Linked DNA regions of Prochlorococcus marinus str. AS9601. Each later gene encodes a partner of the first gene's protein in a complex. Links are inferred from orthologs where the notes say so. Each region holds a gene or a part of one and is shown on either strand. Other genes may lie near its edges. The genes, in order: rpsG and tig.

What was found.
Region 2: the proteins of rpsG (region 1) and tig are in contact, whole or in part, in a crystal structure (PDB 3GTY), measured with the Thermotoga maritima proteins. The link is inferred for Prochlorococcus marinus str. AS9601 from one-to-one orthologs. Residues at the interface, in WP_004081843.1 of Thermotoga maritima: Lys34, Lys52, Lys55, Glu59, Arg62, Gln63, Glu66, Asn67, Lys69, Val71, Arg95, Ala109, Lys110, Lys111, Gly112, Arg113, Pro114, Glu117, Glu121, Ile124, Ala125, Tyr127, Asn128, Asn129, Thr130, Gly131, Lys135, Asp139, Arg142, Met143; in WP_004081061.1 of Thermotoga maritima: Glu122, Val124, Val129, Leu130, Tyr133, Glu188, Gly259, Ile262, Tyr263, Glu266, Ser270, Glu273, Gln274, Glu277, Arg308, Gln311, Ile312, Ser315, Tyr316, Glu325, Arg329, Arg336, Leu363, Phe366, Trp367, Arg373, Leu377, Arg381, Leu384, Glu387.

What each region holds. Positions count from the first base shown.
Region 1 is NC_008816.1:1,449,797-1,459,008, reverse strand. What follows is about bases 1-2,900. They hold rpsG (30S ribosomal protein S7), read left to right. Parts: upstream 1-1,165; coding sequence 1,166-1,636; downstream 1,637-2,900. Other genes in these bases: fusA (elongation factor G), read left to right, coding at 1,734-2,900; rpsL (30S ribosomal protein S12), read left to right, coding at 766-1,140; gltB (glutamate synthase large subunit), read right to left, coding at 1-570. Outside these bases: more of fusA, read left to right, coding at 2,901-3,809; tuf (elongation factor Tu), read left to right, coding at 3,855-5,054; rpsJ (30S ribosomal protein S10), read left to right, coding at 5,153-5,473; A9601_RS17115 (LON peptidase substrate-binding domain-containing protein), read left to right, coding at 5,530-6,186; A9601_RS17110 (methyltransferase domain-containing protein), read left to right, coding at 6,187-7,122; pheA (prephenate dehydratase), read right to left, coding at 7,124-7,969; A9601_RS17100 (DUF1997 domain-containing protein), read left to right, coding at 8,022-8,540; A9601_RS17095 (ribonuclease HII), read right to left, coding at 8,526-9,143; A9601_RS17090 (Rne/Rng family ribonuclease), read right to left, coding at 9,100-9,212.
Region 2 is NC_008816.1:1,596,934-1,604,380, forward strand. The notes cover bases 369-3,302. They hold tig (trigger factor), read left to right. Parts: upstream 369-1,090; coding sequence 1,091-2,515; downstream 2,516-3,302. Other genes in these bases: A9601_RS17900 (aspartate-semialdehyde dehydrogenase), read right to left, coding at 369-966; clpP (ATP-dependent Clp endopeptidase proteolytic subunit ClpP), read left to right, coding at 2,581-3,225. Also shown: more of A9601_RS17900, read right to left, coding at 1-368; ATP-dependent protease ATP-binding subunit ClpX, read left to right, coding at 3,332-4,699; A9601_RS17920 (DNA polymerase III subunit gamma/tau), read left to right, coding at 4,757-6,511; A9601_RS17925 (glycosyltransferase family 2 protein), read right to left, coding at 6,513-7,447. UniProt on the Bacillus subtilis protein: Involved in protein export. Acts as a chaperone by maintaining the newly synthesized protein in an open conformation. Functions as a peptidyl-prolyl cis-trans isomerase.

The DNA.
Region 1 (9,212 bases):
AACATGATTTTTGAGAGTTTCTCTTATGATTTTCTCAATTCTTTTTCTTAATTGGAATAGAATTTTCTCAATATTCTGATGATCTTTTTTGTCTATACATAAAATCCACTGACATATAAAGGGGGCATTTGTCTTAGCTAAAGGACCCAAGATTTCATTATTAACAGGTACTGTTCTCCAAAATGTTTCGTTGACATTTAATTTTTCTGCTTCCTTATCACATATTGATTTACATAATTCAATTTTCTCTTTTTTGTTAGGCATAAAAACCATGCCTAACCCTTTATCGGATTCTTTTTTATTTTTAAGATTGACTTCTTTTTCTAAGTAGTTCCATGGAATTGAACATAAAATGCCTGCTCCATCTCCTGAGTCACTATCTCCTCCACAACCTCCTCTATGTTCCATGCAGTTCAGACCTTTTATGGATTGTTTAAGGATCCAGTTACTTTCTATTCCTTTGACATTTGCTATGAAACCAACCCCACACGCATCTTTCTCCCCAATTATTCCATTTGGGGAATAACTATCTTGATATGGTCCACCGATTCTTTTGATACTCTCTCCCATAGATTATTTAATTATATTTAGTTATTTATGTATTTCTATTATAAAAATAAATATGAAAATAAATCTAAAGATAATGAATATTTACCAAAGAATTTTAATTTGACAAATTTTGAAAAAAATATAATCAAAAAGTTTTAGTTGGTACTCATAAAAGGTTATGATAGTTAAATCTTTATTTTTATCTAAGTATATTAGATGCCCACCATCTCACAATTAGTAGGTTCAGAAAGAAAACGTCTGACGAAGAAAACAAAATCTCCTGCATTAAAAGCTTGCCCTGAAAGAAGAGGTGTATGTACGAGAGTTTATACATCAACACCTAAAAAACCTAATTCAGCTCTAAGAAAAGTCGCAAGGGTAAGATTAACTTCTGGTTTCGAAGTAACTGCTTATATTCCTGGGATTGGACATAATCTTCAAGAACATTCTGTAGTGCTACTTAGGGGTGGAAGAGTTAAAGATTTGCCAGGAGTTAGGTATCATATAATTAGAGGAACTTTAGATACAGCTGGAGTCAAAGATAGACGTCAATCCAGATCTAAGTATGGAGCGAAGGCTCCAAAAGATTAATTTGTAAACATCACTTTTTAAAAACATGTCACGTCGTAATGCAGCAGTAAAAAGACCAGTTCTTCCAGATCCTCAATTCAATAGTCGTCTGGCTTCAATGATGATTTCTCGATTGATGAAGCATGGTAAAAAATCTACAGCTCAAAGAATATTGTCTGATGCTTTTTCCTTAATAAGCGAGAGAACAGGTGGGAATGCAGTCGAATTATTTGAAACAGCCGTAAAAAATGCTACTCCTCTTGTCGAGGTACGAGCTAGAAGAGTTGGTGGTGCAACATATCAAGTACCTATGGAAGTTCGCCAAGAGAGGGGTACGGCTATGGCATTAAGATGGCTTGTTACATTTTCGCGTGCAAGGAATGGCAAAAGCATGTCTCAAAAACTTGCTGGTGAGTTGATGGATGCGGCAAATGAAACTGGTAGTTCAGTTAAAAAAAGAGAAGATACTCATAAAATGGCTGAAGCTAATAAAGCTTTTGCACATTACAGATATTAATTTCATCAAAAAGGTACTTAAGTAGTTTATTATTATTAAAGTTTGCTTTAAGAGCGAACTATATTTATTAAAAATTATTTTATTTGGAGCTTTAAAATTGGCACGCGACTTTCCCCTAGAACGAGTAAGAAACATAGGTATAGCCGCTCATATTGATGCTGGGAAGACTACAACTACTGAAAGAATTTTGTTTTATTCAGGAGTTGTTCACAAGATAGGAGAAGTGCATGATGGTGCTGCAGTGACAGATTGGATGGCTCAAGAACGAGAAAGAGGAATAACTATAACTGCTGCTGCAATATCAACTAGCTGGCAAGATCACAGAATTAATATTATTGATACGCCTGGACACGTTGATTTCACTATTGAAGTGGAAAGATCAATGAGAGTCTTGGACGGGGTCATAGCCGTATTTTGCGCGGTTGGAGGAGTTCAGCCTCAATCTGAAACAGTTTGGCGTCAAGCTGATAGATATTCTGTTCCAAGAATGGTTTTTGTTAATAAAATGGACAGGACTGGTGCGGATTTTCTAAAAGTTAATAAACAAATTAAAGATCGATTAAAGGCAAATGCACTCCCAATTCAGCTGCCTATCGGAGCTGAAGGTGATCTTACAGGCATTATTGATTTAGTAGCCAACAAAGCTTATCTTTACAAAAACGATTTGGGTACTGATATTGAAGAAGCACCAATTCCATCAGAAATGGAGGAAGAAGCTGCTGAGTGGAGATTCAAGTTGATGGAAAGTGTCGCAGAAAATGATGAAGAGTTAATTGAAATTTTCCTCGAAACAGGAGAACTATCTGAAGAACAACTTAAAAAAGGAATTAGGGAAGGGGTTTTAAAACATGGATTGGTGCCTGTACTATGCGGTTCAGCTTTTAAGAATAAAGGTGTTCAACTTGTATTAGACGCTGTAGTTGATTACTTGCCAGCTCCAGTTGACGTGAAACCAATACAAGGTGTTTTGCCAAGCGGTAAAGAAGATATTAGACCGTCAGATGATAATGCTCCTTTTAGTGCATTAGCTTTCAAAGTGATGTCAGATCCCTACGGGAAATTAACTTTTGTGAGAATGTATTCAGGTGTTCTTTCAAAAGGAAGCTATGTAATGAATTCCACTAAGGATGCTAAAGAGAGAATTTCTAGATTAGTGATTCTTAAGGCTGATGAAAGAGAGGAGGTTGATGAATTGAGGGCTGGGGATTTAGGAGCTGTATTAGGTCTTAAGAACACAACAACTGGAGATACTCTTTGTAACACAGAAGATCCAATAGTTTTGGAGACATTGTTTATCCCTGAACCTGTTATCTCGGTGGCTGTTGAGCCAAAAACTAAAGGTGACATGGAAAAATTATCAAAAGCTTTAACTGCTTTGTCTGAAGAAGATCCAACTTTTAGAGTAAGTACTGATCCTGAGACAAATCAAACTGTTATTGCAGGTATGGGTGAGTTGCACTTAGAAATCCTTGTTGACAGAATGTTAAGGGAATTTAAGGTTGAAGCAAATATAGGAGCTCCTCAGGTTTCATATAGGGAGACCATTAGGTCTAGTTCTAAAGGTGAAGGTAAATATGCAAGACAAACAGGAGGAAAAGGCCAATATGGTCATGTAATTATTGAAATGGAACCAGCCGAAGTTGGTAAAGGTTTTGAATTTGTAAACAAAATTGTAGGTGGAGCCGTACCAAAAGAGTATATTGGACCTGCATCTAATGGGATGAAAGAAACCTGTGAATCTGGTGTTCTTGCCGGTTATCCACTCATTGATGTAAAAGTAACACTAGTCGATGGTTCATTCCACGATGTAGACTCATCTGAAATGGCCTTCAAAATTGCAGGTTCCATGGCTTTTAAAGACGGGGTTAAAAAATGCAATCCTGTCCTTTTAGAGCCTATGATGAAAGTTGAGGTCGAAAGTCCTGATGACTTTCTTGGATCTGTAATTGGTGATCTTTCTTCTAGAAGAGGTCAAGTAGAAGGACAATCTGTTGATGATGGATTGTCTAAGGTACAGGCCAAAGTGCCCTTAGCCGAAATGTTCGGTTATGCCACTCAACTCCGATCAATGACTCAAGGTCGGGGTATATTTTCAATGGAGTTCGCAAATTATGAGGAAGTACCTCGTAATGTTGCTGAAGCTATCATTTCCAAGAATCAGGGCAACTCCTGATCTCTAAACTAAAACACTCTTAAACCCTCGATTCTTTAATTCAAAATGGCTCGCGAGAAGTTCGAAAGGAACAAACCACATGTCAACATAGGTACTATTGGCCATGTTGATCATGGAAAAACAACATTAACTGCTGCTATTACAAATGTTTTAGCTAAAAAAGGTCAAGCTCAAGCTCAAGACTATGGAGACATTGATGGTGCTCCTGAAGAAAGAGAGCGTGGCATTACCATCAATACAGCTCATGTTGAATACGAAACTGAAGGCAGGCATTATGCTCATGTTGATTGCCCAGGTCATGCTGATTATGTGAAAAACATGATCACAGGCGCCGCCCAGATGGACGGAGCTATCTTAGTCTGTGCAGCTACTGATGGTCCTATGGCTCAAACAAAAGAACATATTCTTTTAGCTAAACAGGTTGGAGTTCCTGCTCTTGTAGTTGCTCTCAATAAGTGCGACATGGTCGATGATGAAGAAATTATTGAACTCGTCGAAATGGAAATTAGAGAACTGTTAGATAGTTATGACTTCCCCGGAGATGACATACCTATAGTTCAAGTTTCAGGTTTAAAAGCACTCGAAGGTGATACTACTTGGGAATCAAAGATTGAAGAATTAATGAAAGCAGTTGATGCTAGTATTCCCGAACCAGAAAGAGAAGTTGATAAACCATTCTTGATGGCAGTTGAAGACGTTTTCTCAATTACTGGTAGAGGAACTGTTGCTACTGGAAGAATTGAGAGAGGTAAAGTTAAGGTTGGAGAAGAAGTAGAAATAGTCGGAATAAGAGATACAAGAGTAACAACTGTTACTGGAGTTGAAATGTTCCGAAAACTTCTTGATGAAGGTATGGCTGGCGATAATGTTGGTTTACTTTTACGTGGTGTTCAGAAAGAGGATATTGAGAGAGGAATGGTTCTTGTTAAGAAAGGATCTATTACCCCTCATACTCAGTTTGAAGGAGAAGTTTATGTTCTCAAAAAAGAAGAGGGAGGAAGACATACTCCTTTCTTTGCAGGATATAGACCTCAGTTTTACATCAGAACAACTGATGTGACAGGTCAAATAACTGCATTTACATCGGATGATGGTTCTAATGTTGAAATGGTTATGCCAGGAGACAGAATCAAGATGACTGGAGAATTGATTTGTCCAGTAGCTATTGAACAAGGTATGAGATTCGCTATACGTGAAGGTGGACGTACCATAGGTGCTGGAGTTGTTTCTAAAATACTCAAATAATATTTTTGAATTTTAAAAATTAACCTCAATCATCTAGTATAGGTTTATGGATAAGGGTCATTTAATCAATGACCCTCCACTAGAAGTTATCTGAAATTATGACTGCATCAATCGCACAACAAAAAATAAGAATTAGGCTCAAAGCATTTGATAGAAGAATGCTTGATTTATCTTGTGACAAAATAATTCAAACTGCTGATACCACTTCTGCCTCAGCAATAGGTCCAATACCTTTACCTACAAAAAGGAAGATTTATTGTGTCCTAAGATCACCACATGTTGATAAAGATTCTAGAGAGCATTTTGAAACAAGAACACATCGAAGAATAATAGATATCTACAGTCCTTCTGCAAAAACTATTGACGCTTTAATGAAACTTGATCTCCCTAGTGGTGTAGATATAGAAGTTAAACTTTAAAAAATCCCGAAATCGTCCTAAATTTACTAGTATAAAAATAATGAAATGAGGTTTAAATGGGAGAACTCTCAGTAAGGGAATTACCTTTATTTCCTTTGCCAGAGGTAGTCCTTTTTCCTCAAGAAGTATTGCCTTTACATATTTTTGAATCTAGATATAGGATTATGCTCCAAACTGTTCTTGAGAGCGATTCTATGTTTGGAGTTATTAAGTGGGATCCAACTTCTAAAAGTATGGCTAACGTTGGATGTTGCGCTCAAATTATAAAACACCAAACTGCTGAAGATGGTAGAAGTAACATTATCACTCTAGGCCAACAGAGATTTCAAATCTTAGAAATTACCCGTTCGACGCCATTTTGTTCTGCGATGGTTAGTTGGATTAGTGATGAGAATATTGATGACCTTCAAAAATTAGATTCTTTAAGAGATTCAGTAAAAGAAGCACTTGGTGATGTTATTACATTAACAAGTAAATTGACTAATACTAAAAAAAATCTACCTGATAAATTACCTAACAACCCAATGGATTTATCATTTTGGATAGGAGCTCATTTGGGCGGTCCTGTTGCGGAGGAACAGCAAAGACTTTTAGAGGAAAGAAATACTTTTACCCGTTTACAGAGAGAATATGAAATGCTTGATCATACAAGAAAACAACTTGCAGCAAGAACGGCATTGAAAGAAAGTTTTCCTGATATAAAAGAAAATTAAATGATTGATTTATTATTCCCTTTTTTTATACTTTTTTTACTCTTTCTAGTCCTTGCAATAATTTGGAGAAATAATGCTAGAAAATACATTTCTTCCGGTACAGTAGCTTCTGCATATGATGCTTGGACCAACGATAAATTACTTGAGAGATTATGGGGAGAACATATACATTTGGGTTTTTATCCCTTAGGAAACAAAAATACTGATTTTAGAAAGGCTAAAGTTCAGTTTGTTCATGAATTAGTCAAATGGAGTGGTTTAGATAAATTGCCACGGGGATCCAGAATACTCGACGTAGGTTGCGGAATAGGGGGGAGTTCTAGGATTCTTGCAGAATATTATGGGTTTAATGTCACTGGCATTACAATTAGTCCGGCTCAAGTTAAAAGAGCAAGAGAACTTACTCCTCATGGGCTAAATTGCAACTTCCAAGTTATGGATGCTTTAAATTTGAAATTTGAAAATGGATCATTTGATGCCATCTGGAGTGTTGAGGCTGGCGCACACATGAATAATAAAACTAGGTTTGCAGATGAAATGATGAGAACCCTAAGACCTGGAGGGTATCTAGCATTGGCAGATTGGAACTCAAGAGACCTCCATGCATATCCCCCATCATTTTTTGAAAAGTTAGTTCTTAAACAATTACTTGAACAATGGGTACATCCTAATTTTATTAGCATAAATGAATTCAGTAACATTCTTAGAACAAACGAAAATAGTTCAGGAAGAGTTATATCAGAAAATTGGAATACCTATACAAATCCTTCATGGTATGACTCCATTTTTGAAGGTATTCGAAGACCCTTTGTAATTTTGTCGCTTGGCCCATTTGCGATAGTGAAGTCGATTAGAGAAATACCAACAATACTTCTCATGAATTGGGCATTTAGAAAAGGTTTAATGGAGTTTGGAGTTTATAAATGTAGAGGATAAGTTAATCTAGTTCAACATTTTCAGAAAAATAATTTCCAAAATCAACAAAATTCTTACAAAGCGGCTTTATTTTATTTTTTAACTCAAGAAAACTTTTTATATTTTTTTGATTATTGATTTCTACATCTATATAAATTATGTATTCGCCTAATTCTCTTTTTGAAGGTCTCGATTCAATTTTACTCATATTAAATCCAAAATCTGCAATATAATTTATAGCTTTAAGCAAAGCGCCAGGTTTATTTGAAATTAATGAGAAAGCAAAACTGGCAATATTAGCTAAATTTGAATTTGATTCTTTGCTCAATAAAACAAATCTAGTGCAATTACCTGGAACATCATTAATAGGAAAGGCTAATTCTTTAAGTCCTTCGATTTGAATTATTGATTTTGAACCGATAGCAGCTCTGAATTTACTCCCTTTTACCATATTGACAGCTTCTGATGTTGAGTTTGTTGGGAGGGGAATTGCATTTGGAAGATTCTCAGATAACCATTCTGAACATTGAGCTAATGCTTGAGGATGAGATAATACTTCTGAAATGCTTGAAAGTTCTCCATCACTAATTAATGCATGTTTTATAGGTAAAACAATTGCTTTATTTATAAAAATTTCAGGAAATTTCCATAGGGCATCTAGAGTAGCTGTAACTCCACCTTCTACAGAATTTTCTATAGGGACTACAGCAGCATCACAATTGTTATAAGCTATTGATTTAATGACCGAATGTAACCCGTTACATGGTACAAATATAGGTGAATGAAAATTGGCAAGCTTTGATAATATATGGGCTGCTTTTTCTGCGTATGTTCCTTGAGGACCTAAATATGCAACTTGTTTGGGCATGATTAATCGTAAAAAAAAAAGAGATCAAATAAGCATTGGAGGAATATAGAAAATGCTATTGTCTTTTGATGCTAAACAGAAACTTAAGCTTTCTGTAACACGTAATAAAGAATATCTTTCTAAATATCTTTTGGAAGAAGAAAGAGTTGTTGGAGCAATGCTTGACTCCAAAAAATTAGTACCAGAAGGAGTAGGTAGATATAAGTATACAGTAACAAGTTTTAAGGTTTTTCAATTGGATATTAACCCTGTTGTCTCAATTGCGGTAGAAAATAAAGATGGAATTTTAAAAATGAGTGCTCTTGAAAGTACATTGGATGGTTTGGGTATGGTTGATGATTTTAATCTTATTTTGAAAGCAAATTTGGAAGCAACTGATATTGGCTTAGAAGGGGAGGCGCTTCTTGGAGTATCTGTAAGCCAACCCCCTCTACTGAAGCTGGTACCAAGGAAGATTTTGGAATCTACTGGTCATTCGGTGTTAAATGGGATTCTGTTGGGTATAAAGTCAAGGGTTCAACAGCAGCTCGTAAAAGATTTTTTAGAATGGTGTGAATTAAATAAGTTTTGATTTTTTTAAAAAACTTTTCCTATGAAGTTCAGTTATTCCATTTTTTTTGATTAATGAAAGATGCTCTCTGGTTCCATAACCTTTATTTTTAAATATCAAGTATCCTGAGTAATTTTTTTCTAACCTCTCCATTAGATTATCGCGTGAAACTTTGGCAACTATGCTTGCTGAAGCTATCGAGATAAACTTTGAATCTCCTGATACTATGTTTTTCTGAATTCCGTTCCATGGTCTTAATAATAAGGGGCCATCAATTATTAATTCAGATGGCTTTTCTTTTAATTTTCTTAAAGCTCTTATCATTGAAAGTTCCGTCGCAACCCTAATACCTAACTTATCTATTTCTCTGGCCGAAGATTGCCCAATTCCATAATCTGAAGAGAGTAATAAAATTTTTGGTAAAAGTAATTTTCTTTTTTTGGGAGTTAGTTTTTTACTATCTGTTACTCCAAATTGTTTTAAGATAAATTTATTTTTTTCTGTTAATACTACAGCTGCTGCAAAAACTGGACCAAAAATTGCTCCCTTTCCAACTTCATCTATTCCAACTTCTGATACTTTATTCAATGCTTGCTGAAGATCTTCTTCTTTTTTTTCTTGCATTGTTTAGCTCATCTGTAAGTTCAATTTGATCCTTTTTATCTGTAGATACAACTTCATTACTTTCATTAG
Region 2 (7,447 bases), 140 kb from region 1 along the record:
ATCTCCACATAACCATAATTCTAATCCATGAGGATGACTTATATCAGTTCTTAGCCTGCCAACAGCAATATTATCCCTTCCCATAACGTCATTTGGCATAGGAAATCTATTATTTTTGTAATCCTCAATAATTTCAATTCCAGGAGATTTTTTTAATTCTTCAAGAGCTTCTTTAGGCTCAACTACATCGGCAAATTCAATGTTGATCGATTCAGAATGTGCTCTTAGAACTGGGACTCGAACACATGTAGCAGAGAGCTTTAAATCAGCAATATTTAATATTTTCCTTGTCTCATTAACCATTTTCATCTCTTCTTCGCAGTAATTATTTGAAAGCATAGGAGAATTATGTAAAAACAAATTAAAAGCAAGGGAGTATGGCAAAACTTCACTTTTTTGAGGATTTCCTTGAAGATATTTTTCAGTTAAAAGTTTTAGTTCCTCCATCGCCAGTTGGCCTGCACCACTGACAGATTGATATGTTGAGACAATAACTCTTTGAATAGTAGAAAGTTTGTTTAATGGAGCTAAAACTAATGTCAACAAAATGGTAGTGCAGTTTGGATTGGCTATTACCCCATCATGATTAAGTACGTCACTAGCATTAACTTCAGGGACTATAAGAGGAACGTTCTTATCTAATCTGAAAGCACTTGAATTATCTATCAGTAAAGCATTTTGATCAATAATGGTAGATAACCACTTTTTTGAAATACTTCCGCCAGCTGACGCCAAAACTAGATCAAGATTCTTAAATTCTTCCTTAGTTGTTTTTTTTGTAACTAGTTCTTCACCTTTCCAAATAATTTTTTTTCCTTCTGACCGCTCTGATGAAAGCAAGACCAATTCTGATATTGGGAAATCACGTTGTTCAAGAATTTTTAGCAATTCAGATCCCACAGCACCTGAAGAACCTAAAACAGCAACTTTTAATGGCCTATTAGGCAAATAAGGAAATTGTCTCACACTTTAAAATGATTTTTATGAATAGATTGACTATTTTTTTTACTTTATCAAAAAATTAACTTTCAAGGAAATCACATAATGTGAAATAATTAAGATTCGGTTCAAAGTAATAACTTAGAAAAACATGGCTAAAGATGCACTAATAGTCAAAACAACTCCTCTGCCTCAAAGTAGAATTTCATTCGAATTAGAAATACCATCTGAGACATGCAAAACGTGTGTAAATGAAACAATCAATTCTATCAGTCGTTCAGCTAAAATTCCGGGATTTAGACTTGGTAAGATTCCTAAACAAGTCTTAATCCAAAGAATTGGCATCACACAATTACATGCTTCTGCTCTGGAAAAAATTATTGATAAATCATGGCAAGAAGCGTTAAAAATAAAATCTATAGAGCCACTAAGTGAGCCAGAATTGGTGGATGGATTTGAATCTTTACTTGCAAAGTTTAGTCCTGAAAAATCACTTAAGGTTACTCTTCAAACTGATGTTGCCCCAGAATTAAAACTTAAAAAATCCAAAGGACTTAGTGTTGAAATATCAAAGACAAAGTTTGATCCTAAGTCAATAGATGAAGCGCTAGAAAAATCTAGAAATCAGTTTGCAAACATTATTCCAGTTACCAATAGAGCAGCAAAATTAGGAGATATTGCTGTAGTTAGTTTCAAAGGAAAATATAAAGATTCTGGTAAAGAGATTGATGGTGGAACAAGTGAATCAATGGATCTTGAGTTAGAAAAGAACAAAATGATTCCCGGTTTCGTTGAGGGAATCGTAAAGATGAAAATTGGTGATACTAAAACACTTAACCTTAAATTTCCTGATGATTATTCTCATGAGGATTCAAGAGGCAAAGAAGCAATTTTTGAAGTAAATCTTAAGGATCTTAAGGAAAAAGAATTGCCTGAACTTAATGACGATTTTGCAAAACAGTCTGGCAACAAAGAATCATTAAAAGAGTTAAAGAAAGATATTGAAAAGCAACTTAAAGACAATTTTGAAAAAACTCAAAAAGATATCAAAATTGAAGCTTTATTAGATGCCTTAACAAACGAATTGGTTGCTGAAATTCCAAAATCTATGATTGATATAGAAGTGAGGAATAATATTGAACAAACCGCTCAAAGATTCGCTCAACAAGGTCTTGATGTTAAATCTACTTTCACTCCAGAATTAGTTAAGTCATTAGCAGATTCCACAAGGCCTCAAGCTGAAAAAAATGTTCAAAGAAATTTAGCTTTAAAAGCATTAGCTGAAACTGAAAACATAAAAGTTGAGCAAGATGAAATTGATTCAAAAATGAAAGATTATGAAGATGCAATCTCTCAATCTTCAAAACAAATAGATATTAAAAAACTAACAGAAGTATTAACTAACGATTTACTCAAAGAAAAATTAATCATTTGGCTTGAAGAAAATTCTGAAGTAAAAGAAAAAACTACAAAAACTTCTAAAGCTACAAAAACCTCAAAAACAACAAAAGCCACAAAAACTGCGTCAAAAACTACAAAAACTACAAAAACTCAAAATAAAAAAGAAAAAAAATAATTTATGAAATTTCCTACTAATTAGACAAAAACCCCTTAAATTATTTATAAGACGAAAACTATTTTGTGAACTCAGAAAAAAAACATTTAATCCAAAGCTCAATAAGTTCTTACGAAAGTAACAATAAAACCATTGCTGCTGTTCCTACTGTTATAGAACAATCAGGTAGAGGAGAAAGAGCTTTTGATATTTATTCAAGACTATTAAGGGAGAGAATAATTTTTTTAGGTACTGGAATTAATGATCAAGTATCTGATTCACTTGTTGCACAATTATTATTTCTTGAAGCGGAAGATCCCGAAAAAGACATACAAATATATATCAATTCTCCTGGTGGCTCAGTAACTGCAGGAATGGCAATATACGATACTATGCAGCAAATATCCCCTGATGTAGTGACAATATGCTTTGGAGTAGCGGCAAGTATGGGGGCATTTCTTCTTTCTGGAGGAGCAAAGGGGAAAAGATTGGCTTTACCTAATTCTAGGATTATGATTCATCAACCTCTAGGAGGTGCACAAGGTCAAGCAGTAGAGATTGAAATACAAGCTAAAGAAATACTTTTTCTCAAGAAAACATTAAATTCGCTTTTAGCAGAACATACTGGTCAACCTTTAGAAAAAATTAATGAAGACACAGAAAGAGATTATTTTTTATCTCCCTCAGAAGCAGTCGAATATGGATTAATTGATAAAGTTATCAAAAAGTGACAAGGGGTTCTGATTTTTTAAGAATAAGATGACGAATCGATATTTATAAGCAATCCTAGTGAATAGGGAATATTTAACACCTTTCACTTTTAAAAACTTATTATCGATGGCTAAATTCGACGCCCATCTTAAATGTTCATTTTGCGGTAAATCACAAGACCAAGTAAGAAAGCTTATAGCTGGTCCTGGGGTTTATATCTGTGATGAGTGCATAGATCTTTGTAATGAAATTCTCGATGAAGAACTACTTGATAATCAAGCGAACACAAACAACCCTCCGCAAGTAAAAAAGAAATTACCAACTGATAATCCAAAAAAATCTGTTCCTTTAGAATTAACCTCAATTCCTAAGCCATTAGAAATTAAAAGTTTTCTAGATAATCAAGTTGTTGGACAAGAATCCGCAAAAAAAATATTATCAGTCGCCGTATACAATCACTACAAGCGATTAGCTTGGAAAGTTAAAGAAGATAGTAAAAATAACAATGCAACAGATTCACAAGCAACTAAATTACAAAAATCAAATATTTTACTCATCGGCCCTACTGGAAGTGGAAAAACATTATTGGCGCAAACTTTAGCAGAGTTTTTAGATGTTCCTTTTGCAGTAGCTGATGCAACGACTTTGACAGAAGCTGGATATGTTGGGGAGGATGTTGAAAACATACTTTTAAGACTTCTACAGAAATCAGAAATGAATGTAGAACTAGCTCAAAAAGGAATTATTTATATTGATGAAATAGATAAAATTGCAAGAAAAAGCGAGAATCCCTCAATTACTAGAGATGTCTCTGGTGAAGGAGTACAGCAAGCTTTATTAAAAATGCTTGAAGGAACAATTGCTAATGTGCCACCACAAGGCGGAAGAAAACATCCGTATCATGACTGTATCCAAATTGATACGAGTCAAATACTATTTATTTGTGGGGGAGCTTTTATAGGTTTAGAGGATATCGTTCAAAAGCGTATGGGTAAACACTCTATAGGTTTTACCACCAATTCAGATCAAAACAAAGTTGATACAAAAAAAATAGTAGACCCAAGAGATTCCCTGAAAAATTTAGAATTAGATGACTTAGTGAAATATGGCCTAATTCCAGAATTTATTGGAAGAATTCCGGTTTGTGCTGTATTAGATCGTCTTACTAAAGAAACTTTAGAATCTATTTTGACTCAACCAAGAGATGCATTAGTAAAGCAATTCAAAACTTTGCTAAGTATGGATAATGTTGAATTATCATTTGAGCCTGATTCTGTTGAAGCGATAGCAAATGAAGCATACAAAAGAAAAACAGGTGCAAGAGCATTAAGATCAATAATTGAAGAGCTAATGCTAGACATAATGTATACTTTGCCTTCTGAAGAAAATGTAAAAGAATTCACAATTACGAAAAAAATGGTAGATAATTTGTTCTCATCTAAAATTGTTAAACTACCTTCAGGATCAAAAAGAATCATTAAAGAGTCTGCATAAAATTATAGTTTAATTTTTTTAATTGAATCCCTAATTTTTCTAATTAATGAAAAATAAATGCCAAATATACATAAACCTTTTCATCAAAAATATAGACCAAACAACTTAGACGAACTGGTTGGGCAAAAATTTATATCCATTACACTCAAACAGGCTCTACTAACAAAAAAAATTGCTCCTGCATATCTTTTTAATGGTCCAAGAGGCACTGGAAAAACATCAAGTGCAAGAATTTTTGCAAAATCTCTAAATTGCCAGGCATTCGACCAACCTACTATAACTCCTTGTTGTAAATGTGACTTATGTAGACAAATTACAGAAGGGAGCGCTCTAGATATTATCGAGATTGATGCAGCATCAAATACAGGAGTAGAAAATATAAGAGAAATTATAGAAAGAGCGAGATTTGCTCCTACTCAAGCGAGATGGAAAGTCTATGTAATTGATGAATGTCATATGCTTTCAACGGCAGCTTCAAACGCGTTACTAAAAACTATTGAAGAACCGCCCTCAAGAGTTGTATTTATACTTGCGACAACAAATCCTGAGAGAGTATTAAATACAATAAAAAGTAGATGCCAAAAGTTTGATTTTAGAAGAATAAGCCCTAGTGATATTTTTCAACATTTATCAGAAATCTCCGAAAAAGAATCCATTAAGTACGAAGTTCAGGCGTTAAAAATGATTGCAAAAAGGTCTAATGGAGGTATGAGAGATGCGCAAAGCCTCCTTGAACAATTGAATCTTTTACCAGAAGGGATAACAATTAACGGTATCCAAAACCTCCTAGGAGAAGTATCAGAAAGTGAATTAACAAATCTGATTAAATCATTGGTTGAGAATAATCCAGAGTCATTAATTGACACTTGCAACAAATTATATGATTCCGGAAACGAACCTCTTCAAATAATTATCGGATTGTTGAATATAACAAGAGATCTACTATTACACACTACTAATAACAAATATTCAGATCTTTATTATACCTCTGATGAATTTCGAGATGAGTTAGATAAAATCTCAAAAACAATTAATAAATCTAAAATAGTAAATTGGCATAATAATCTGAGAAATATTGAATATCAAATCAAATCAAGTGATAATCCAAGGCTTTGGTTAGAAATACATTTAACTGGTCTTCTGGATAGTCAAGAGATAAATAGTTTGGAAAATAAAAAAGAAAGTAAAAATAATACGACTGAGGAGCATGAAAGTAGAAAAAACATTCCAATTAATAAAGAAAATATTTCACATGAGATTCCAAAACCAAGTATCCAAGAAGAGATAACACACAAGGAATTGATCGAAAAAAAAGAGGAAAAATTAGAAAAATTTGAAGTTCTTGAAAAAGAAAGTATTGAAAATATTTCTGAAAATAACCAAAATAATCCTCGATCAAATTTAAAAGATAAATGGGAATTAATTCTTTCTAAAGTAGAGTTACCATCAACAAGAATGTTACTTTCACAACAAGCCGAACTTGAAAGTTTTGATTCGGAGAAAATCACAATTGCATTATCTCCAAACTGGGAAAATATGATAAAAAGCAGAAAAGTTATAATTGAAGATACTGTAAAAAAGATATTTGGAGATGGAATAATACTTAATTTTTCAACCAAACAATTAAATAAAAGTAACCCTACAAACACTCCAGAAATAACCCAAAATGAAGTAAATAATTTCCGACCAATAAAAAAAATAGAACCAAAAACTAATTCGACAACAAAAATTTCCAACGAGGAAACTTATGATGATAGTTCAAAAAATTTAGCAAATTTTTTTAATGGAGAAATTATAGACCTTGATGAATAGATTAAACTCCAGTATGAAGAGTCTTTCGCCAGAGTATCTTTTTAGGAAAAATAGACATCTTTATAGTTACCCAAGGGATTACTAAAAACCAATGTGATAAATAAAAAACCGATACAAATACCATCAAAAAATTGCTTTTTTGCAATACAGGTACTTCACTTTTACAAGAAGAACCGTACCAAAAAGCAATTCCAGATAACATAAAAGCTGTAAATGAAATAGGCCAGTAAATTGGTGAATCTAAAAAAGCAATACTGAAAACTAAATCAAAAATAGAAATGGTTGGTAATGCATATTGCAAGATGAAAAAGTAAGTTAAATCAAATTTCTGCAAATAATCAATTTTATTAGTAAATAATTGATCTCCATAATCGAAGAATCTTTGCAACCCCCCCTCTGCCCATCTTTGCCTTTGGGCTAATAAAGCATTTAAATTCTCAACTGCCTCCTCCATGACTGGAGGATCCCATAAGATTCCAATTCTAGATTTTGATAATAATAATCTTAAACTCAAATCAAGATCATCTGTAACTGTATCTTCATTAAAAGAACCACATGCTAATAATGTTTCTTTCTTAATTAATTGACCATTTCCCCTTAATTCGGAAACTCCAGCAACTGATAATCTTCCATATTGAAAGATTGCATCCATAGCCATCTCCATTGACTGACAGGAAGTTAAAAAATTCTTACTTACATTTGTTACTGATTTTCTTAGTTGAACTGCAGACCAATCACCCTCTTCTACAAAACTAAATAACCTTATCAAAGAATCTTTTTTTAATTCAGCATCAGCATCCAAAACTAGTAACCATTCACCATGGGTAAATTTCAAGGCATAATTCAAAGCTCCTGACTTTCCTCCTCCTGCATTTGGAGAACGACTTATGACTTTTAGCTTTTCATATTGTCTTGATAATCGATCTAAAATTAAAG